DNA from 3 places in the Levilactobacillus zymae genome. Region 3 is predicted to be linked to each of the others. Evidence: riboswitches for the same ligand, from Rfam matches in the RefSeq annotation. Region 3 holds a riboswitch; each other region holds the start of a gene.
What was found. Region 3 has a riboswitch for thiamine pyrophosphate ahead of cytX (putative hydroxymethylpyrimidine transporter CytX). Riboswitches for the same ligand answer to the same signal wherever they lie in the genome.
Positions count from the first base shown of each region.

Region 1: it holds a riboswitch for thiamine pyrophosphate, as region 3 does, so the genes downstream of both, RI501_RS10390 (ECF transporter S component) here and cytX (putative hydroxymethylpyrimidine transporter CytX) in region 3, are expected to answer to the same signal.
Region 2: it holds a riboswitch for thiamine pyrophosphate, as region 3 does, so the genes downstream of both, thiM (hydroxyethylthiazole kinase) here and cytX (putative hydroxymethylpyrimidine transporter CytX) in region 3, are expected to answer to the same signal.

Region 1 covers NZ_JAVLAS010000001.1:2,178,109-2,185,793, reverse strand. The annotation lists gene RI501_RS10435 (hypothetical protein) at 1-284, shown strand, start outside; gene RI501_RS10430 (zinc ribbon domain-containing protein) at 274-528, shown strand; gene RI501_RS10425 (O-acetyl-ADP-ribose deacetylase) at 533-1,048, shown strand; gene RI501_RS10420 (LBP_cg2779 family protein) at 1,096-1,290, opposite strand; gene RI501_RS10415 (hypothetical protein) at 1,575-1,751, shown strand; gene RI501_RS10410 (hypothetical protein) at 1,925-2,296, opposite strand; gene RI501_RS10405 (hypothetical protein) at 2,373-2,543, opposite strand; gene RI501_RS10400 (energy-coupling factor transporter transmembrane component T family protein) at 2,561-3,214, opposite strand; gene RI501_RS10395 (ABC transporter ATP-binding protein) at 3,211-4,620, opposite strand; gene RI501_RS10390 (ECF transporter S component) at 4,638-5,204, opposite strand; TPP riboswitch at 5,283-5,374, opposite strand; gene RI501_RS10385 (D-alanyl-D-alanine carboxypeptidase family protein) at 5,799-6,968, shown strand; gene RI501_RS10380 (HAD-IIB family hydrolase) at 7,104-7,685, shown strand, end outside.
Region 2 covers NZ_JAVLAS010000001.1:2,400,493-2,408,177, forward strand. The annotation lists gene RI501_RS11460 (ABC transporter ATP-binding protein/permease) at 156-2,081, opposite strand; gene thiE (thiamine phosphate synthase) at 2,150-2,812, opposite strand; gene thiD (bifunctional hydroxymethylpyrimidine kinase/phosphomethylpyrimidine kinase) at 2,812-3,627, opposite strand; gene thiM (hydroxyethylthiazole kinase) at 3,648-4,436, opposite strand; TPP riboswitch at 4,541-4,646, opposite strand; gene RI501_RS11480 (oxidoreductase) at 4,692-5,528, opposite strand; gene rlmD (23S rRNA (uracil(1939)-C(5))-methyltransferase RlmD) at 5,874-7,319, shown strand; gene RI501_RS11490 (DUF2628 domain-containing protein) at 7,391-7,685, shown strand, end outside.
Region 3 covers NZ_JAVLAS010000001.1:186,359-194,043, forward strand. The annotation lists gene RI501_RS00730 (TetR/AcrR family transcriptional regulator) at 1-114, opposite strand, end outside; gene RI501_RS00735 (cadmium resistance transporter) at 276-845, shown strand; gene RI501_RS00740 (pyridoxamine 5'-phosphate oxidase family protein) at 954-1,589, opposite strand; gene RI501_RS00745 (zinc metalloprotease) at 1,756-2,292, opposite strand; gene cytX (putative hydroxymethylpyrimidine transporter CytX) at 2,469-3,641, opposite strand; TPP riboswitch at 3,706-3,806, opposite strand; gene RI501_RS00755 (YhgE/Pip domain-containing protein) at 4,169-7,090, opposite strand; gene RI501_RS00760 (TetR/AcrR family transcriptional regulator) at 7,351-7,685, shown strand, end outside.

The DNA of each region.
Region 1 (7,685 bases), 2.0 Mb from region 3:
ACCTGTTTTTGGCAACTAAAGTCGTGTGGTGGCAGGTGCCACTACAGATCATCGTGGCTTTCGGGGCTGTGGGGTTGTGGAGCTACTATAGCTATCGTCGTCAGGCTAAACGGCGAGCGGCGGAGCAACAGCAGGCCATAGTCGCGCAACAACGAGCGGAACGGTTAGCGGCACAACGGCAGGCCGCCGCAAGACAAGCGGCCGCCACGCAGCAGCGTAATCGGCAACGAAATCAACAACGACAGCAGCGCCGTTCAAAAGAAGGGAACCAGCATGACAGTTAGCTTACAATTTTGTCCCCACTGTGGGACGCGGGTGACGGCTCACGAGACGACCTGTCCGCAGTGTCACACGGATCTTCAGGCGTTTAGGGGAACGGATAAGACCGCAGAGACGTCCCCAAAGTTGAATCTGAATGCGTTATATGCGAATCCTTATAAGGAGGGCATGAAGCGTTTAAAGCAGCGTGATGGCGCCCCAACGGCGACTAAACCGCGTCGTTGGTGGTGGCCGTGGTCAAAGGAGTGAAATGATGGCAAAGTTTCAAGTGATTCAAGGCGACATTACGCACAGCCACGTTGATGCCATCGTTAACGCCGCCAACACCACGCTGTTAGGCGGGGGCGGCGTCGACGGAGCTATCCATCGCGCGGCGGGGCCCGAGCTCTTTGCGGCCTGTGTGCCCCTCAACGGCTGTGCAACCGGCGAGGCCAAGATCACGCCCGGTTTTCGGTTACCGGCGAAGTGGGTTATTCATACGCCTGGTCCGGTGTGGCACGGTGGCACGCGGGGCGAAGCACGCTTACTGGCCAATTCGTATCGGCACAGTTTGGCGTTGGCCGCCCAACAAGGCTGCCGCAGTGTGGACTTCCCGTCAATCAGTACGGGGGTCTACGGTTACCCGCTAGATGCGGCGGCCCGGGTGGCCACGCACACGATTGCTACTTGGTTGGCCGTCCATCCAGACGTGACGGTGCGGTTGGTGGCATTTGATGTCTCAACGGCGCAGGCGTATCAACGGGCTTGGGCCGCCCAAACAACACATTAATCAAAAAAGGGGGCCGGAAGTTATTTCCGGGCCCCTTTACTTAACGCTTACATGGGTTTCTTAGCGATTAAACTTTGCAGTGCGCTTTGTTCGTCACTATTGGGTTGCAGTTCACCGGTCTTGATGGCGTGGAACTTCTCAACCGTGAGGCGAGAGCCGTAAGCCATCTCACCGTCAGTCTTATCGTATTTCTTTTGGTAGGCGATGATTGCTTCAGCCAGACTACTTAATTCTTGACTCATTCATAATCCCTCCAAATGATAATCCTACTTGCTATTCAAACTTCATTATACTAAAGTTTGGCCAAAGGGGCGTAATAAGTCCCCTAAACAGCAAAACTTTTGATTTAGACTTGATGATTGCGGTAAAATTGCGTAAACTAAAACACAATATGACAATTCCCCGTTAACGTACAGTGATGAAACTGTTAGCAGATTTTCGATGTTCTGTCACCGTTTTGTGATATTCGGCAGTTAAGCTAGACTCTAGCTTTTAACCCGACACAAGAGGTAAATGAGGTGGCAACATGAATTTAAAACGGGTAATTACCGGCCTGGGAGTCGCCATTGTGATGTTGGCCGTTGTCAGCAGCCTGTCATGGTTTTTGATGGGCAAGGAGTCTACCACACAATTGCAGACGCAATCCCGGCCAAGTCACCCGCCGTATGCGCGGGTTGTGCCGCATCAGCATCACGCGGACTAATCTGGAACCGGGAATACCGGTAGGGTTTTCTCTAAATATCGGTAATCATAATGATTACATGACTACAGTCTTTTGTAGTTTATCAAGCAGGGAAGCAGGTCAACTTCGGTTGGCCTGTTTTCTTTTGGCATAAAAAAACTGTGACCGGTTCGGCACAGTTAGTTAGGTGATTATTAAAATTGTGGCCAATGGCTGTGGTTTTGACGGACATCGTGGCGCAAGCCAACGCAGAAAATTAGAAACGCTGCTGCCACCAGGGTCAAAACGATGGTCCACAGCCAGGCGTGGGTGTGGCTGAACACGAAGTAACCCAACCCAAGGGCGCTGAGACCAATCAAACTTAAGCGGAGCCCCAGCGAGCGACGGTGCAGGAATGCTGCTGCTAAGGTTAAGACCACGGCACCGCCAAACATGTCATCGCCGCTGGTCACCGTTCCGGGATTATGGAACAGTGCGTAGCCCGCGATCACCAGCCCTAGGAGCAGTGCTAAGAAGCCAAATAATTCTAAGAAGGATAATTGCCGCAAGTTTTTCAACGGACTCACCACTTTCTATATCGGTGTAACCCCATTATAAGGCACCCCGGTGAACTTGAACAATCGAACGCCCCGCTAGGTTAGCTTAGCCGTGCCAATCTTCGTGATCCAACGCCATTTGCCAAAAGTTAAGCTCGTACCAGCTACTCTTTTGGAAAGCAGCCAGCAGATCCGGGGTATTTTCTGGGGTGGCTACCCGGTTGGCGAGAGCTAATTGGGCAGTCAGCGTGGCGGTATGAGCGGCAGCGGTAAACATCAAAAACTCCTTTCAAGTTAGGGGAGACCAATCACGAGACCGATTTGGACCAAGATCAGACTGCCGATGAAGTAGAGCCAATCCTTAAGATGCAGGGGCACCGTCACGGCGTAGGTTCGTGGTGCCCCCTCGACGTAGCCGTGTGAGGTCATGGCGTCGGCCAGTTGTTCGGACCAAGTCATGGCGGTCAAAATGACCTTAAAATACAGCTGTGGGGACCAGACGTGCAGCACTTGACCGCGCATCAATGCGGCGGCTCGCACGGTGGCGACTTCCGCGCGAATCTTGGGGAAGAGATTAAAGGCAGCCAGGAACCCGTAGGCGAACTTTGAGGGAAGCTTGGCGTTTTGCTCCAACGACCGTGTTAGTTCAAGCGTGGTCGTGGTCTGGGTAAAGGTCGCGCCGAGGTAGACGTACACAAACGTCCGGGTAAACAGCACCAGCAAGAAGTGATTGGTGGCATTCCCCCGAAGCATCAGCGACCAGACCAGGGAACTGGCGAAGAAGAGCGGGACGATGGTCAACCACAGCAGTGTCCGCAGACGTACGTGGGTCCCCAACAGAATGGCCAAGCCCACGATGATTAGGCAGACGTTGACCGACCAGACCTGAGTGAACGAAATCTCAAGGGCGATTAACACAATCGTGGCTAATTTTAACGTGGGATTCACGGTGTCGCCTCCTGATAAACAAATTGTTGGTGGGTTAATGCCAAGTGGTAATCGACATAGTCATTGAGACCACTCAGTTGATGACTAATCATCACTAGGGTCAAGTTGAGATCCTGCTGGGTGGTGGTTAGCAGTGTCAACGCTGCGTGCACGGACTGCAAGTCGAGTCCCTTTAAAGGTTCGTCGAGCAGGAGCACATTTGGGGCCATTATCAACAGACAAAGTAATTGCAGTTTCTTTTGTTGACCACTACTTAGGGAATAGATAATCTGATCGTCGCGACCGGCGAGATGCAACTGGTCTAAGGCCGCTCGGACCCGTTCGGGAGTGAAGTAGGCGGTGTTTCCGTATTTTTGCGACAGGGCTAGTTCTTCGGCAACCGTAACGTTGAGAAATTGCGCCGTGGCTGATTGAAACATCAGGCTCACGTGACGGGCGTAGGCCCGCCGGCGGAGTCGGAGAATGTCACGTCCTTGGTAGGTTAAGCGTCCCTGGTAGGGGCTTAGTCGAACCAAGGCGCGAAAGAAGGTAGATTTCCCACTACCGTTCGGTCCTGTAATCAAGGTGAACTTATGCGCCATGAGAGCCAGGGATTGGGGGCGTACTAAAACACGGTCGTGAGGAGCCAGACCAAAGTGGTGGCCCTGCAGGTCGGCCGTAGCGTTAGTCGCCGGGATCTGAACGTGGGTCAATTGTAAGCGTTCCGGGGTGAAGGCTGCTAAACGCGCCTGGGTAGCAGTTGCAGATAAGGTAGTGAGCTGACCGGCGTTAAGAACCGTTAAGTGGTCGATCCACCGGGCGTAGCCACTCAAATCGTGATCGGCCAAAATGATGGTTTTTCCCCGTTGACGGCACAATTGTACTAGGCGATCTAATAAGGTCTGGCGGGTGGCGGGATCGATGCTGGCAAAGGGTTCGTCGAGTAAGATGACGTCGCTATCCATGGCCACGATAATCGCCAAGGCGACCTTTTGCTGCTCACCTCCGGAAAGTTGCATCAGTTGTCGGTCGCGCAAATCGGGAATGCCGACAAAATCTAGGGCCGCCGTCATTTTACGGGGCATCTCGTTGGGAGCGACCTGTTGATTCTCCAGGGCAAACCGCAACTCGTTAGCCACGGTGTCCATGGTGAACTGGGTGCTGGGCTCCTGAAAGAGTAGTGCCACGGTCCGGGACCGCTGACGCGGGGACCGGGCGGTCAAGGGCTGACCGTCAAAGGTGATGGTGGCACCAGCCGGTAATGGGGTGAGGCCGGCCATCAAGCGTAATAAGGTGGTCTTGCCACTCCCCGACGGTCCGGTTAGAAGGGAAAAACGACCGCCCGTAAAGGTGGCCGTGAGATCCCGTAAGACCGGAGATTGGTGCGTCGGGGCGTACGTTAAGTTTTGAATGGTAATGGTCGCCAAATAGGTTCCTCCAATAGTTAAGCTTTTGCGCGTGGTGCTAGAATGTGAGCTCGGTTCAACAGATTAGTGATGAGCTTGGTTAACACACCCCCGAAGATAAAGACGGAAATAAACCGTGTCATGAGTAGGAGGAGCATAAAGCCGAGTTGATACTTGTTGTAGCCATTGCGGAAAAAGTCCCACCCAAAGGTCACCAGCGTGGTGGTCAGGGCACTAAGCACTAACGTCAGCCAATTGTAGTGTTTGTAACCCGTGAAGGCAAACCCTAATTCGGAACCAATTCCCTGAACAATTCCGGAGATTAGGGTTGTTGCGCCCCACATGTTGCCCAGAAACATTTCGACGACGGAGCCCAGAAACTCGCCTAAGGTTGCGGCACCGGGGATGCGAATGATGAAGCCGGCTAAGGGACCGGCCATGCACCAGAGCCCTAAGAGTAGGTCGTTAGCCATGGGTTGGAGTCCTAAGGGAGCTAAGGCGGCGCCCAAGAGGGTGTAGAGTGGACCGGTGACCCAGAAAATCACCCCCATAAAAATTGCTAAAATTGTGACTAGAATAATCTCTTTAACGTGCCAACGTGCCATAAATCTGTCTCCTCCTCAAATTTGCCGCAGGAGTTCCCGAATGTAAAAAGGCCCCACTAAATTGATAGTGGGGGCCAATTGCTTGATAAGTCACCGTCCCTTCGCTGGAATTATCCAGAGCAGGTTCAATGGGTTTAATCTCAGCCATACGGGCACCCCAGTCGGATTTAAATTACTCTTAGCGTAACCATTCTGTTGATAAAATGCAACCGCTAACGGGTGACAATCGTATCTAAGGCTTTAGCTGTTGAGTCCGGGAATGGTCCGGGCAAACAACAGTGTGACCGCCAAATGGTCCGGACCAATCACGAGACAGCTCGTGGATTCAACTGAGTAAAAGATTAAATTTTATTGCACCAGCCAGTGAGCCCCTGGACTAGTTAGGCTAGTAGGGCAGAACGGGTGAACGGTAACCTGATGCCTTAAAAGCGGGAATCGAGCTGTGAGCGCGACCATCTTAGGACCGCCAAGTGGTGGATTACAGGGAGATGACAGACACAACAGCCGGATTACAAAGCCCGCTGACCGGTGTTTTTAACTAGCTAGCCATGCTAAATTAGAAACAACTTATTTGAATCAGAAGGGACTTATGACATGACAATTGGTAAGTTAAAGTTAGGGACGTTGGCCTTTGTGGTCACCATGACCATGGGAGTTGGGTTAACCCACCCTCAGTCGGCTCACGCGGCTACGCATACGACGGTGTCGTCCAAGAGTATCGCTAAAACAGCCTACCACAAGAAAAACACGAGCGGGGCATTGTACAATCAGAGCCATTCACGTAAGGTGGCTAATCTGAAGACCTACCCCAACACCACCTGGTACGCCACCAAGCAAGCAACCCTCAAGCACGGTAATTCGAAGGGCATTTACCTGTACGTGGCTAATAAGGCGGGTTCTGTCAAGGGCTGGATTTGGCACGGCTATCTGACCAAGGGAACCGCCCCGTTTGGTCTGAAGTACGCTAAGGGGGCCGTGGCTATGGACGCCAGCACCGGGAAAGTGGTCTGGTCTAAAGCGGCCAACACGGCCCGACCGATTGCCTCGGTCTCCAAGATTATGACCCTCTATTTGACCCTCAAAAAGGTTAATAGCAGTTCGGGAAGCTGGAACGACGTGGTCAATACCAGCAGCAAGGGGCTGATTGCCATGGGAAACGATGCCGCGTGCGGTGGCTTTAAGTTTAAGAGTGGTCATAAGTATACGGTCAAAGACCTCTACTATGCTGCCTATCTGGATTCGTCGAACAACGCGGCGATTGCTCTAGGAAAATGGGTTGCCGGCAGTAATGCCAAGTTCATCCAGCAGATGAATGCCCAGGCCAAGAGTTGGGGGTTAACGCACACCAGCTTTGTCTCGGCGTCCGGGTTGGAAAACAGCGACTTGAAGGCTTTCGGGTATAATTACGGTTCCGCTAACGCTAATCAAGTGTCGCCTAAGGACGTGGCGACGATCGCCCGGCACCTGATCAACGATTATCCGCGCGTGGTGACCGACGGGAAGATTGGGTCTAAAACCGTTGACGGGCAGTCGTTATATAATTACAACAACCTGCTATCTGGTCGAAAGTACTACCAGGCATCGCTAAACGTCGATGGCTTGAAGACCGGGTACACGCCACTGGCAGGCTACTGTTTTGTGGGGACTGGCCAGAAGACTGGTAAACACCGGGTGATCACGGTGGTCCTCCACGACGAAAACGAATTTACGGAAACCCGTTCTTTGATGAATCACGCGTACCAATCGAGCAGTATGACTAATTAAACGTTTAAATAAGGCCGCGTCGTCCGCAGGGACGGGGCGGCCTTTTTGCGTCGCACGAGAGCTGAGCGTTGCGTCACCCGAAGTAAATCGGTATGCTGAAAGTACTTTCACGATTGATCAGGAGGATTGAAAAACATGCTACCACGACTCATTGCGACGGACTTAGACGGCACCTTCTTGGACCCCCGGGGCACTTACGACCACGCGCGCTTAGATCGACTCTTACGGAAGTTGGCCCAGCACGACAGTCACTTTGTCGTCGCGACCGGCGACCCGCTCGATCACGTGGTTGAGTTGTTCGGCGACTTAGCAGCGGTTCATGAGCTGACCTACGTGGTCGAAGATGGCGCGTTAACGGTGACTGGGCGCGGTGAGGTCTTACAGACACAGGTGATTCCAACCCCGTTAGTGCGCACAGCCATCACCTGGATTCAGCGGGATCCGCGCTTGGCGGATAATTTCTTAATTAGTTGTGGGGCGGACCGCGCGTACACGGAGTTACCGGTGACGAGTGCTCGGTTTCGGGCATCACAAGCCTTTTATCCCAGTTTGACGCACGTTGCGCACCTAACGCAGGTGACAGCCCCTATCTTGAAATTGGATGTCACCTGGCACCGGACCGACGTGCGCCCGCAGGTGGCAGCCTTTAACCACCGATTTGCACCACAACTAACGGCGACTAGTAGCGGCTTGGGAGGCTTTAACGTGTCGTTACCG
Region 2 (7,685 bases), 2.2 Mb from region 3:
GCACCTATCTCGTGGGGGAGCTGTTTCCGCTTTGATGGCCGTTTTAGCCAACGTTACGTAATCTCAAAACTGTTACGTTTTTCCAATCTTACCCAACTCTAAGGCAACTCAAAAATCGTTAACGGCCATCCGGTCGTTAACGATTTTTTTATGGTTTATTCGTATGCTAAGGCTTCGATCGGATCAAGCTTGGCGGCCCGACTCGACGGTGCCAAGGCGGCTAATAGGCTAATCACAATCGCCACCACGATCCCGAAGATCAGGTAGTTCCCCGTGATGCCAATAATGCTGTAGCCAATATACTTGGTCGCGACGTTGTTGGCTAAGACCGCCACCAATTCGGTGAAGACCAACGCCAGGATACTGGAGAACAGTCCCAAGAAGAAGGCTTCCGACAAGAACAGGTTCTTGATGTCGCGGCGCCGAACCCCTAAGGCTCGCAGAATCCCGATTTCCTTGGTTCGTTCGGACACGCTGATGTAGAGCACCACGATGATCATAATTGCGGAGACTAGCAGCGAGATGCCGGCAATTGCGGCCAGGACGTAGAACGCCAACTGGATATAGGTGTTCAACGTCGATACGGTGGCCCCGGCCCCGGTCAACTGATACCGGGCCTTGCCGTTGCTGGTCTTAAGCGCGCGGATCTTGTCCTGCACGCCAGTGACGTGACTGAAGCCAGCAATGTCGACCGTCGCGAAGTTGGCCCGGAAGGTCAGGTGCTTGCTCTGGTACATCTGCTTGATGGTCTGAAGGTTGGTCTGTAACTGACCACTGCTCCCATCGGTCACCCCGCTGACCGTTAATTTCTTGGTCATCACGGTCGGAATGTTGTGCTTATCCATGGCCGTTAGGGAAACCTTAACCGTCTTGCCCACCAGCCGATAAGGATGTTGCTTATTGAATTTCTTGGCGAAATCCTTCGACAACATCACTTCACCGGTCTTGGGGGTGTGACCCTTCTTGACGCTCTTGGCCAACATCTGGTCGGTGACCGTTTGGACGATCTGCGCCGTCGAACTGGTACCGTTACGTTGGACCTGGGCCCCCTGAGTGTAGAAGCCCAGTTGGACCTTCTTGACGTGGTCGAGCCGCTTTAAGCGCTGCACGTCGGCGGTCTTCATCTCAACTTTCTTAGGGTTCTCACTGGTGGTCTTCTGGGCCACCTGAACGGCGGTAGGCTTAATCTGCGAATAGATTTCGTGATTAATGTAGCCCTTGACCCCGCGACCTAAGCCCAGCATCAGAATCACACTGAAAATCCCGATGGACGCCCCGAAGATGATCAACAGGTTGCGCCCCAAGTTATAGCGCATATGTTGTAAGGCCATGCGGACCATCGCCAGAAAGCCCAGGTGCTTCGCGGGCATCTCGGCATGGTCGTTAACCGGAAACGGGTCTTTCAGGTTCTCGTCGCGGTCGATGACCCCATCGGCCATGTGCACGATCCGCGTCCCGTGGTCGGCAACCTCTTGCGAATGGGTCACACAGATCACCAGTTTGCCGCTGGCCGCGATGTCGTCCATCAACGCCAGGATTTCCTGGGTGTTCTGCGAATCCAGTGCCCCGGTAGGCTCATCAGCGATGATGATGTCGGGGTCCGAAGCCAAGGCCCGCGCAATGGCGACCCGTTGCTTCTGCCCCCCCGAAAGTTGGTTGGGGTGCTTATGGCGGTGTTCCTTTAACCCCACCTGATCCAACAACTCGGTGGCCCGCTCGCGTTGCTCCTTGCGGCTGAGCTTGGTCATCTGTAGCGATACCATCACGTTGTCCAGGATGCTGAGGTGGCTAATCAGGTTAAAGTTCTGGAAGATAAACCCAATCGTTTGCCGCCGGAAAGTGTCCAGTTGCTTCACGGACGCGTGACGCAGCGACTCACCGTTCAGCAGGACGTCGCCCTCGTACTGGGCGTCCAACCCACCGATGATGTTCATCAGCGTGGTCTTCCCACCCCCGGACTCGCCCAAGATCGACACAAACTCGCCGCGGTCGAACTTCAGGCTGATTCCCTTTAAGACGGGAAAGGGTGTTTTATTCATGTAGTAAGACTTGTGAATATCTTTTAGCTCTAAAAAGCTCATAGGTACAGGTAACCCCCCTTTAATTCAGTAATATCCTGAACGATAACCTATTTCGGGCTAAAACGCAATTATTTTGCCGGTTTGGTGAACGCCGCGCGCATGGCGCGAATCGCGGTCTGGGGCTGGTCGTGGCGGGTCAAAAGCGTGATCACCGCCACACCGGCCGCCCCGGTCTGAGCGATGGCCGGTAACGACTCGAGGGTCACCCCGCCGATGGCCACTACTGGGACCTTGGACTGGGCCACCAGTTGAGCCAGACCGGCCGTCCCAATCACGGGATCGGCATCGTCCTTGGAGACCGTCGGGTAGATGGGACCACTCCCCAAATAAGCAATCCCGTCGATCTGGTTAGCCGCAGCGACCTCGGCCGCCGTCGAACACGACAATCCCACGAACATCTGGCGGTCGTCGGTGGCCGCCAAGACTTGTTGAATGCGCTCGTCGCTCTGACCCACGTGAATGCCATCGGCGTTTAGCTGCAGCGCCATCTCGACGTCATCGTCGACGATGAACGGCACGTTGGCCGCCCGGCACTGATCGCGCAGGTCGCGGCCTAGCGTCAGCCGTTGTTCGGGCGTCAGCGTGCTGGCCCCCTTGTCGCGAAACTGGTAGGCCGTGATACCGGCCGCCAGCATGGTGGCCAACACGTCGCGTAAATCTCGGCCGGGCACGTCTTGACTGCCCGCCACAAAGTAGGCCCGGAGCAAGCCGGGTTCAAAAGTTACTGACATTATAGCGTTCCCCCTTGATTGTAAGCCCAATGGTTCAGCGGTCCGTGGCCGTGGCCAACCTCGATGGGGTGGGCGATGGCCGCGGTGACGTAATCCTTACCCAAGCGAATCGCCGTCTCGAAGTCGGCGCCCTTCGCTAGCTCGGCCGTGATGCACGACGACAGGGTGTCGCCCGTGCCGTGGGTCCGCACCGTGTCGATCCGTGGGGCACTCAGCCAAAACGACCGACCGTCTTCAAGCAGGACAAAGTCACTGGCCTGATCCGGCGTGGTCTCGTGACCGCCCTTGATGATCACGTTCTTGGCCCCTAAGTTCTGTAGCTCAACCGCCGCGGCCTCCATCTCTTCTTTGCTATCGAGGGGCAGCCCCGTCAGACGCTGGGCCTCCAGTAGGTTGGGCGTCAAGACGTCGGCTAACGGAATTAATTCGTCACGCACCGTCGCCACGGCGTCGTCGGCGAGTAAGGCCGCGCCGCCCTTGGCAATCATCACGGGATCGACCGTCAACGGGCCGAAATGATAGCGTTTGAGATTCTCCACGACCCCGTGGACGTGTTCGGCGTCGGCCAGCATCCCCGTCTTGCAGGCGCGGATCTGGAAGTCATCGGCCAACGACGCAAACTGCTCGTCGATCAGCCGCTGCGGTAAGGCCAGGAAGTCCTGGACCCCCTTGGTATTTTGCGCCGTCACCGCCACGACCACCGCCGTCCCGAAGACGTGGCGTTCCTGCATGGTCTTAAGATCGGCCATCACCCCGGCGCCCCCACCGCTGTCGGTCCCCGCAATGGTTAGCGTTTGGGGAAATTCATTTGTCATTTGTCTGTCATCCTTTCAGCCTATTCGTAGGCCGCCACCGCCTCAATCTGGGCCACGGTGGTCTGCTGCAAGGCGTCCATTAATTTGATAATAAAGGTGCCGGCTCCCATCTGTGGGTCCGCCTGGGCAACCCGTTGGCCGATGGCCGCAAAGACCAAGTACGCGGTCTGGGCCGCTTCGAAGTAGTCGTCCTCAATCGCACAGAAGGCCGCCACGATACTGGACAGCATGTCGCCGGACCCCACGTACGTCTGGAACAGCGTGGTCCCATTGATAACCTGTACGGTGCGCGTCCCATCGGTAATCACGTCGGTCGGACCGGACAGGATCACCGTACACTTTTGCTTCTTGGCGCAGGTCTCGGCAATCGTGGCTAAATCACCAGTGCCTTGACCGGCATCGATGCCCTTGGCCTGCCAGTCGATCCCGGCTAAGGCCGCAATCTCACCGGCGTTCCCCCGTAGCACGTCCGGCTGAAAGGCCCGAAACAGATCTGCGGCCACCTGTGCCCGGTACTTAACGGCCCCCACCGCTACCGGGTCGACCACCAACGGCTTATGATACCGGTTGGCCAGCTGACCGGTCACCTTGATCTGGTGAACCTGCGGCGTGGTAAAGGCGCCCAGGTTCAAGCAGACCGCCTGCGACATCTGCACCATCTCGTCGGCCTCGTCGACCTCTTCGGACATGATGGGCGACGCGCCAATCGCGTTGATCCCGTTGGCCACGTCTTGAACCGTCACGAAGTTGGAAATGTTGAACACAATCGGATTTTGACGCCGTAAATCGTCCAGTAAACTGATTTTCATGTTGCAAATACCCCCAAAGATAGTTGTGCTAATCCTAGTGTGCCCCGCTCACCCGGCCGAAAAACACCAAAACGGCCACCCATTCGTCAAGTGAACGGGTGGCCGTCGCCAGTCAAACACGTTCCCTTCGCAAGTCTGGACTTGACAGGTTCAAAGGAATTGCGACAAGGTCACATCTCAGCCCGCGTGCGGACACTCCTAGTGTTAGTTATCTTTAGCATAGCATGTTGACGCGTCACGTCAACGATTCTTAGATTAATGGGTGATTCGTTGGGCCGCTTGACCAGTCAGCCGCCAGATCCGGTCCATGGTCTTATCGGACAAGAACCGCCGGGCTAACAGGATTTGACTCCCGGTGCCGGCGTGGTACCGGGTCTTAGGCCGCCGGGCCAGGGCCGCGCGGTCAACCAACCGGGCGATAACTTGCGGTTCGCTGGCGTAGCGCTTGGCCGCCGTCAGAATCGCCGCGGCCATGGTCGCGGTCTTGGCGTACGGTCCGTCACCCGAGGTCTCGTGGAGGTGGGTCGCCGCGATGTCGGCCCATTCGGATTGAATGCTGCCGGGTTCGATGACGGCCACGTGAATGCCGTGGGGCTGGAGTTCTAGCCGTAGCGTGTCCGAGAGACCTTCTAAGGCGAACTTGGACGCCACGTACCAGCTGGCCATGGGTTGCGCCACCTTGCCGTCAATCGACGTGATGTTGATAATCCGGCCGCTGTGTTGCTGCCGCATCATCGGCAGCACCGACTTGATCAGCCGCGCCGCCCCGAAGAGGTTCACGTCGAACTGCCCCAGCGCCTGCTTAATGGGTACGTCCTCTAGCGCGCCCAGCAGGCCGAAGCCCGCGTTATTAACTAAAATGTCGATGCGCCCGGTCTCACTCACAATCCGGTCGACCACTTGTTCCACGCTGTCGGCGTCCGTGACGTCCAACGCCACCGTGGTAATCCCTAAATCGTCTAAATCATTCATGCGGTCGACCCGCCGAGCCCCGGCGTATACCGTGACCCCGTTACGATGTAAATTCCGTGCAATGGCGTTGCCAATTCCCGATGACGCACCCGTCACCAGGGCAACTTTACGATGATGCATGGCCAAGCCCCCTTAAATTTTTCGATACCTGGATGTTGGGAAAGACTAAACGCTTCCGGAACAGTCAGCAACGGGCTGGAACGGAGCGGGCACGGCTTTGAGCCCGAAATTCGGGTCTCAAAGTCCGACCTTTGTCTAAGCCGTCTACTCACTAGTCATGGCTAAATCAGCGGTCTTCCACATAGGTAACTTAATTGTACCCAAAAGCACCCAGACTAGCTATGAAAGCGGCCCCATTTTAATGATTTTTTTAGTCCTGCAGGCGTCCCGCCCCGTCTGGCGGCAATCTTTGGTATAATGGTCAAGATTAATAGGTTTCAACTGTCACTATATAGGAGAAAATCAATGAGAAATTATCAAAAACGCGACGATTACCGGGACAACTACCGCCGGGGCCGCCGCAACGACCACCGGGACACGCCCCAGGTCGAAGTCGAAGAGGGCCAACGTTTTCCGCTGACCATCAAGAAGATGGGGATCAACGGCGAAGGCATCGGCTACTACAAGCGCATGGCCGTCTTCGTGCCCGGCGCGTTGACCGGTGAAGAAGCCGTGGTGGAAGTCACCAGCATCTCTCACCGTTACTTGCGGGCCAAGGTCCACCGGATTCGCAAGGCCAGCCCGTACCGCGTCGAACCGCGCGACAGCTACGCCGATCAGGTCGGTGGCTTCGAGCTCGAACATTTAGCCTACCCGCAACAACTTGAATTCAAGCGCGACATCGTCCGTCAATCGCTGGAACGCTACCACCCTTATGGTTTCAAGGATTACGATGTCCGTCCCACGCTGGGGATGGCCGACCCGTACGCCTACCGTAACAAGGCCCAGTTCCAAGTCCGTCAAGCCGCGGATGGCACGGTCCAAGCCGGCCTATACGCCGAACGCAGTCACGATTTGATCGACCTGCCCACCTGCTCCGTGCAGATGCCCGTCACCATGACCGTGATGCGCGCGTTGGTCAAGATGCTACAAGACTTAGAAGTCCCGATTTACGACGAAGCCCACAACTCCGGCATCGTCAAAACGCTGGTGGTCCGCGCGGCCGCCAACACCGACGACGTTCAGGTCACCTTCATCACCAACTCCAAAAAGCTGCCCCACAAGCACCAACTCCTGTTGCGGATGGCCGACGAGCTGCCCCAAGTGACCTCCGTGATGCAAAACATCAACCCGGGCAAGACGTCATTGGTCTGGGGCGAGGAGACCCAACACCTGGCCGGTGAAGAAACCATCACCGAAAAGCTGGGCGGCCTGGCCTTCAAGCTTTCCGCCCGAGCCTTTCTCCAACTCAACCCGGCCCAGACCGAGGTCTTGTACGACCAGGCGAAGAAGGCCCTGGACCTGCAACCCGGTCAAACCGTGGTCGACGCCTACTCCGGGGTCGGCACCATCGGGCTGTCGTTAGCCGACGTGGCCGCCGAAGTCCGGGGGATGGACGTTATCCCCGAAGCCGTGGCCGACGCCAACGCCAACGCGGCGCTTAACGGGATCACCAACGCCCACTACGAGGTCGGCACCGCCGAAGATCTCCTACCTAAGTGGGCCGTGGCCGGGTTCCGGCCGGACGCCATCGTGGTCGACCCACCCCGCACCGGTCTGGACGGTCACCTGATGGACACCATCTTAGCGATTCACCCGCAAAAGTTGGTCTACATCTCCTGCAACCCCTCGACGCTGGCCAAGGATTTAGATACGTTGACCGACGATTACCGCGTCGACTACATCCAATCCGTCGACATGATGCCGCAAACGGCCCGCTGCGAAGCGGTCGTCAAGTTGTCGCAACGATAGAATAATAGGCAACGCACGGCTTTCGTGGTAGACTTTTATTAACGAATTTTGTTAGAAAGTTGGCTAATCTCATGCAAGATCCTTTTAAGGGCTTTAACGATGACGACAACAATAACAACGGTAACGGCCCTCAAGGACTGCCCTTACCGCCGAATTACGCCACCGTCGTGAACCCGGAAACCGGTAACCTCCGCATCGCGAAAGTTGGGTTCTCATGGACCATGTTTCTGTTCCACCCGATTCCCACGATTTTCCGCGCGGACTGGTATAACTTTTTGTGTATCGTGGGGGTTGAACTTGGCGCCATCATGCTATTTAACATGCTAGTGCCGGCTAATCAACAAGTCACCGCAACCAGCGGTCTGG
Region 3 (7,685 bases):
AATCCGCGCCACCTGGGCGTCGGCCAGACCGTGATGGGAAAATTCCGTCAGTAGGGCCGCCGTGATGCGGGCCTTTTTTTCTGGAGCTAAATGGTCAAACGTTGGGGTTGGCATCACCCCACCTCCTCGAATAGTGACACCGTGTCACTTAATTACTCATCAGTATAGCTATAATGTGACACCGTGTCAACTTTAAATTAAAAGTTTTTATAATCGAGACCAACATCCTATGGTAATCTAGGATTCAAAGACCTTTTGCAGAGAGGACGGTTACTTTGCTAACCACGATTTTAACGGGCATCGTTGCCTACGCATCCACCAGTATCGATTGCTTAATTCTCTTAACGCTCCTCTTCGGGCTCCACGGCAGACACGCGGGCCGTGCCATCTATTGGGGGGATTTTCTGGGCACCACCCTGCTGCTCCTAATCAGCGGGGCCTGCGCCTACCCGCTGCGGCACCTGCCCCAATCCGTGATTCTAGGGATCCTCGGTATCTTTCCCATTCTAATTGGTCTCAAGACGTTGCTTAGCCACCCCGCCGCATCGGCAGCCCCGGACCTCGGCACGGTGCACCGCCGCTTACCCGGGACCATCGCCCTCCTGATCGTTTCGACCGGCGCCGATAACATCAGCGTCTACATCCCCCTGTTCACCCAGGCCACCACGCCGCAGGTCGGCATCCTGTTGGTCACCCTGTACGCCATGCTCACGCTTTTTTACCTGATTGCCCGGGGCCTGGCGCGTTTTCCCAACCACCGGTGGCTACAAAAAAACGAGCGCCTCATCACCGGCACGCTGTACCTGTTGATCGGCTGCTCGTTACTTTTCAAGGCTTACATCTGACGCCGCGCGAAAAACGGCCTGACCGCGTCTCCCCATTCCGGGAAACGGGCCACGCCGCTTTAATCACTATTAGATAAATTGGGGAAACCCTGTCAACGAGCGGCCCCCTTACTCTTGGTCGTTGACCGAAGCACTACTGGTGGCGTCCGGCGTTTCCGTCTCGTTCGCTGTCGGCACCGTATCGTCGCTAATGATTTCTCCCTGGTCGCCATAGTGCAGCCCGCGCGAAACCGGTTCGTGCAACCCCAATGCCGTCTGCCAAGCCGCCGTAGGGTGATGCACACGAGCCGAGATGTCGGTCACGTCAATCTGCCAGACGGCGACCTTGGCTAGCTTCTCCGGATGAATCGCCACGGGAATATCGCGCACGTAGCGGTGTAACAGGACGCGTAACGCGTGGGCCTTGGCGTTCACGTCGGTCAACGTGGTCACCTGACCGTGACCCATGACGCTACGAAAGGCCGGCCCGAACGCGCCTTCCTTGGGTGGCGTGTAGGTCAGGTGTTCATGACCCACGTCCGTCTCAAACCCAATCTTGGGATTAGTAGCCAGGTACCGCCCCTTTTGGCCATCACTGGTGCCGTGAACGTACAACCGGTAGTGCCCGTCGGCGGTCTCCTCGTAGCCGTAGTGCACCGGCACCACGTACGTTCCCACATCATCCTGTAACCCCAGTCGCAAAATCTTACAATGGTCGAGCACCCAATTAATGGTCGGGTGATCCAAGTAAAGTTCCTTACGCATGATAACCTCCTGTACTACTATGTATAATGCTAGTTAAGTCCTTGTTCATTATATCTGATTTCGTTACATTAATACGTAATTTTAAGTTAACCAGCATACTAAAACAGGATTACTCCGATAAATAATGGAATAGTCCTGTTTTTTGAAGATTCAATTGTATGCGGGTTTACTTGACGTGGGCATATAACTTCTTAAGTTGTGCAACATCATAAGAAGTTATAGGGTCAGATCCGAAATACATGTGACTTTGATTATCATTATTTAAATCTAAACCTAGCCCATTTTCAATTGCAGATGTAGCCATGTTTACTCGTTCATTATGAGCATAATTGTGTTTATCCATATAAGAACGATTTAATTTAAGATACGATGTACCACCCAAAATGTTTCCAAACACAAATGAATTTGAAAAATCATAGATAGCATCATTCGTTACTACTTTTCGAGTAGTTAATCGTAAATCAGCCTTTTTCTTAGAACTTGCCTTAAATTTAAGAACCCTCTTCGAATTCCATTCCTTAATCGCATCCTTCCAAATACCCTTGTAATGTTTAGAAGTAGAGTCGATGTGATAAGTAATTGTCCGATGGTCAAAGTGTAACTTACTTGAAGCGTTCGCCTGCGTAGTCCCACCAAATGCCAGCATGCCGACGACGACCGCACCAATCATAGCAATCTTCTTAATCAAAGTTTTCTTCATCATGATAATTCCCCTTTAGCAGTTGATACGCTCAATGTAGCATAGTGCCATGACACATTATGGCGTCAGCTGCTAACGGGTGGAATTTTTTTCGAATACAGACGTTTTTTGCGAGTTACTTTCAACGCCTATCCTGGCACCAAAGTATTTGCATATCAACGGATTAAACTACCGCACCGTCAGTCCAGCGCATAGAGCCGCGTAAACCGACTGGTCAGGTAGACCGCCAGACTCAGCAGGGCCAACAATAGCAACGTGGTCCCGCCGATGAAGTCTAACCGTTGGAGCCACGAGTACCCTAGCGTCCCGATCAGCCACCACGCAAAGTTCCAGCCCCAAGCCAAGCGCCGGTGCAGGACGAATACGCTGACCGCCAGAATGGCAAAGAGCGGTGTGAAGACCGCCCCGATGGCGTACAGGAAATTCTGGTAGTAGGCCATGGACACGCCCAAGGCAATCGCCCAGCCGACCACCGTGACCCCGACACCCCACAAATTAACGTGACCGCGGTGCCAGAGATTATTCAGGTTGGTGGCCGCCGAGTACGCGTCCATGAAGGTGGTGGTCACCGTCGAAAAGACGATCACCAGTAACGCCACCAAGCCCCATTGCGACTGCGCCAGCACCGCCGTAAAGTCGGCCTGCCCCGTCAAGACCACGGTGAACAGCCCGATGGCAAACATCGCCACGCTGCCGACAAAGTAACCACCGACGCTGACCCAACTGGCACGCCAGGGCTGGGTCGTTTTTTGCGTATAGTCCCCAATCAGCGGCAACCAGGAGAGGGCCATGGTCACGTTTAATTCGACGGCACTCCCGAAGGTCAATTGGCCGCCAGTGAGCGCGTGAACGTGGCCCTGGGCCATGATGCCACCCATCATCAGGAGCATCCCCACGGCCAGCAAAATCACCACCAGGTTGTTAATCCGAAACAACCACTGGTGGTCCAGTAACAACCAAACGATAATCAAAACCGCCACGATGCTGGCCATTATCAGCGTCGAGCGGTAATGAAACAGGTGCTGGGCGATGCCGTTCATCGCCACTTGGGCGTTAACGATCATCACGGCCGTCCACCCCAACAATTGTAACGCGTTAAGTAACGAGAACAGCCGCACGCCCCAGGGACCAAAGACGCTTTGGGTCACCCCGATGGCGGACTGTTGCCGTAGCGTCGATAGGTAGGCCGCCGGCAACAGGAACAAGCCACAGCCAATCAGGTGACCGACTAGAATCGCCAGCAAGCCCCGTTGCCACCCCAACGGCGCCACCAAAGTCCCTGTCACGATTTCAGCGATCGAGATCGCCGCCCCTAACCACAGTAAAAACAAACTCCGTAAGTGAATCGTCATGTCAGTTAAACCCCTTTATCCCGAAAAAAACGCCACCCGTTGCCGTACGCAAACGAAGTGACGTTTTCTAGTCTGGACACTTTCCTTCGCGAGTGTTAACTCAACAGGTTCAAAGGGATCGGACGGACGTCCATCTCAGCCATGACGGCACCCCTAGTGTTTTTTCGATTTAATTGATTACCTCTCATGATAAGCCGAAACGCCGCGAAACACAACGGCCGCTCTAGGATTCACCTTGAAAGACCTGACCTGGCGCTTCCGGGCCAGCCAGAAATGGGCTGGAACGGAGTGGGCACGGCTTCAAGCCCACAAATCAGGTCTTGAAGACCGGCCTTTGTCTAGGCCAGCGAAGAACACCGGCCAACACAAATTTCACTCCTGAGCCCATTTCTGGCTGCCCCTCCAGCTCGTACTAGTCATAATGGCCTCTTTTTACTGAACCATCAACGGATGGACACCCATTCTGAGTCACTAGTATACATCTTGGGTATGACACTTTACCTGTAAGTTCAAGCCATTGCCAACAGCTATTGCTTTTGCCGCGCCATGCGCCGGGCTAACCCGTTTTGGGTGGCCTGCACGGCTAACGGATCACTAAAGTCGATGCGCTTGAGCCGCGCGTACCGCCGCAGGTAGAATAACCAGGTACAACCGGTAAAGAAGAGCAGGAAGCCGAAGAGCATCCCGATTTCCGGCCAGGCCGTGTTCCCGGTCATCAACGTTTGCCGTAACCCCTCGACGCTGTAAGACATGGGGAGCCACGGGTGAATGGTTTCAAAGAAGTGGTTGGACAACTGGATCGGGTAGGTCCCCGCCGACGCGCCCAATTGCAGGACCAAGAGGACCATGCTGAAGAACGAGCCGGCCTTACCGAAGACCAGGTTCAACCAGGCCACGATGGTCATGAACGTGGCCGCCGCTAAGAGTAAGACAATCAGCGTGGCAAACGGGTGAATCGGCCGTAAGCCGTCAATGACCATCATCAACGTAAACATGATGCCGGTCTCTAATAAGACGAAGAGACCCCAGATGCTGGCCTTGCTGGCCCACCACTGAATCCCCGACTTCGGGAACCGGCGGGGCGTGTAGAGATCAAACATCATGTTCAACGCTAAGGCGCCCACGAACAGGGACACGCACATCATGTACGGCGCCATCCCGGTCCCGTTGTTCGGCACGTCGTCCTTATCGGTATGGGTCGTGGTCACGGGCTTAGCCACCTGCGCGTAGGTCAACTTCGACGGGTTCAGCTGCCCCTTATCAGCCGCCGACCCCAGCTTGGTCGCCAATTGTTGGTTCCCCGCCTGGACCTGGCCGCCGGCTTGTGCCGCTTGGCCCGCGCCGCTTGCCAGTTGCTTAGCACCGGTTGCGGCTTGCCCCGTCCCGGTGGCCAGCTGGTTGGCCCCACTGGTCAACTGACTGCCATTGGTGGCCAGTCGGCCTAAGCCCGTGGCGACCTGTTGACTGCCGTTAGCGAGTTGTGAGACCCCGCTGGTCAGACTCGGCAGCTGCGTTTGCATCTGTTGCAGGCCACTCGCCACCTGGCCAGCACCGCTGGTCAACTGAGCACCCTTTTGGCTCAGCTGGCCGGTCCCGGTCGTGAGTTGTTGGGTCCCGCTAGCCACCTGATCAGCGCCGCTAGCGAGTTGTTGGCTCTTTTGGTTCAGCGCCGTGGCCCCGGTCGTTACGGTCTGGAACCCACTAGTCAGTTGCTGGCCGCTGGTGGTCAACTTGGCCGTGCCGCCCGCTAGGCTCCGGGCCCCGCTGGCCAATTGATCGACTCCCGTGGTGAGACTCGGGAGCGCCGCATTGACCTGCGTTAAGCCCGTGGCCAACTGATCTGAACTGGTGGCCGCCGTTTGCAGGCCCCCGGTCAACGCCTGCGAGCCACTGGCCAGCTTCCCGACGGTCGCCGCTAGCTGGTCCTGTTGGCTTCCGGCCGCCGCCAACGCCTTGGTAGCCGCCGGATTGGTCGTAGTGGCGGTAGCGTCACTGATGGCCGAACTCAGGCTGCCCAACGCTGCGGTGATGGCCGTGGTATTGGCCGACTTATCGACGGTGGCCAGCACGGCGGCCTTCTGCGCGCCGGTGAGCTTCTGGGCGTCGGCCGTCGCGGCCACGTCCTGGTGTAACGAACCGCTGGCCTTGACCGCCGTTTCGAGCTGGCCCAACGCGGTCTTCACGCCGGTCATCCCGTTAGCGCCGGCTTGTTGCTTGGCCGCCGCAATGGCCTTGGTGGCCGCGGCGGTGCTGGTCGTGCTTTGACTCAGCTGCTTTTGGAGGGCCTGCAGGTTACTGGTCAACGTCGCGCTATTAGTACTCAACGTCTTTAACCCGCTATTGAGACTCGTGGCCCCCGTGGCCAGCTTGGTGGTCGACTCGTTCAGCGTGCCGGTTTTCGACTGGAGCTGCGCGACGCCCTGGTTCAACTTGGTGGCACCGCTATTGACACTGCCGACCCCGTTGACGTAGGTGGTCAGGCCCTGGCCAAACTGGTTGGTCCCAGACGCTAGCTTAGCGGTCCCCTGGCCGAATTGCTGGGTCCCACTGGCCACCTGCTGGGCACCCCGGTTAACCTTGGTGGCGCCGGTATTGACTTGTTGCGCCCCGGCCACGTAGCTGGTGACCCCACTGTTTAGGCTCTGGGCCCCTTGGCTCAATCGCGTGACCCCGGACGCCAACTGGTTACTCTTAGCCAGCAGTTGGTCTAAGCCACTCACGACTTTCTGGTTGCCCGCCTGTAGCTCGTCGACCCCGGCGATGTATTTGTTCAAACCCGTGGTCAGCGTCTGACTCCCGTTTTGCAGCTTCAACGAACTGCTGGCTAAGGTGTTCAGGTTAGTGGCGATCTTCTGATTGGCCGCCTGTAATTTCCGACTACCGGTCGCCAACTTTTGGTTCCCTTTCGCGGCCGTGCCCATCCCCGTGTCCAGCTGCTTGATGGCCCCAAACATGGTCTTGGCGTACAACTTGGTCACCTGATTGGCGACGTTGGCCCGAATCGTACTCATCGCCGACTCGGACATCTTGCTGGCGATGAAACTCTGGCCGGCACTGGTATCGTAGTGCAGATTCATGGTCTGGGGCTTTTGGTCCAGCAGCGTGGTCGCGTTCTGAGAAAAGTTCTGCGGAATCGTCAGCACCATATAGACTTTTCCCTGCTTTAACCGTGCGTGTGCTTGACTGGCCGGCATCGCCTCGAAGTCGAGGGCCTTAGAATCCTTCAAATTTTGCGTTAAATTTCGGCCCACACTGAGGCGCTTGCCCTGATAGGTCACGGGCTGGTCCTGATTGACCACCGCGACCGGCAAGTCGCCCGTCTTCCCGTACGGATCCCACATGGATTTCAAGAAGGTCACCGCGTAGATCGACGGAATGAACATGATGACGCACAGGACGATGACCATGAACTTGTGTTGCCGCAGATAACCCCATTCCGCTTTAAACATTGCATTACTCCCTTTATGCCGATTTTTGATTAATTGAGTGATTGTTTAACCTTCGAGCGAGCCGCCGCTGATTGCTGATTTCCTGAGCCTTCAACGACGACCAACTATGCTATAGTAGGGGCAAGAATACGCGGTCCCCAACCATGCACGAGTTACTATAATCGGTTGCGCACCGCCTGCCCACATCAAAAACGCCAAGGTTGGGGTATAAACCCCAGATTGACTAAAATTGGGGTGTAACTTAAAGGAGATTAATGATGATGACGACGACGGATAAACGCGTTTTACGCACACAACGGGCGTTAACTCAGGCCTTAGAGGATTTAGCGATTCACCATGATTATCAGGATATTACCGTAACTAACCTCACCAAGGCCGCCGGCATCAACCGTAAGACCTTCTACCTGCATTACAATTCCATCGACGACCTAGTCAACCAATTCGCCGACCAAATCACCCACCAGCTAGCCGCCATCATCCATCAGCACCCCATTAAAACGGTCTACCAACACCCCGGTCTCCTGTTAGACGACTTTGTCGACTTCGCCGAGGCGCACTCCGCGGCGGTCAAACGCCTGTTATTCTCCGACGACTA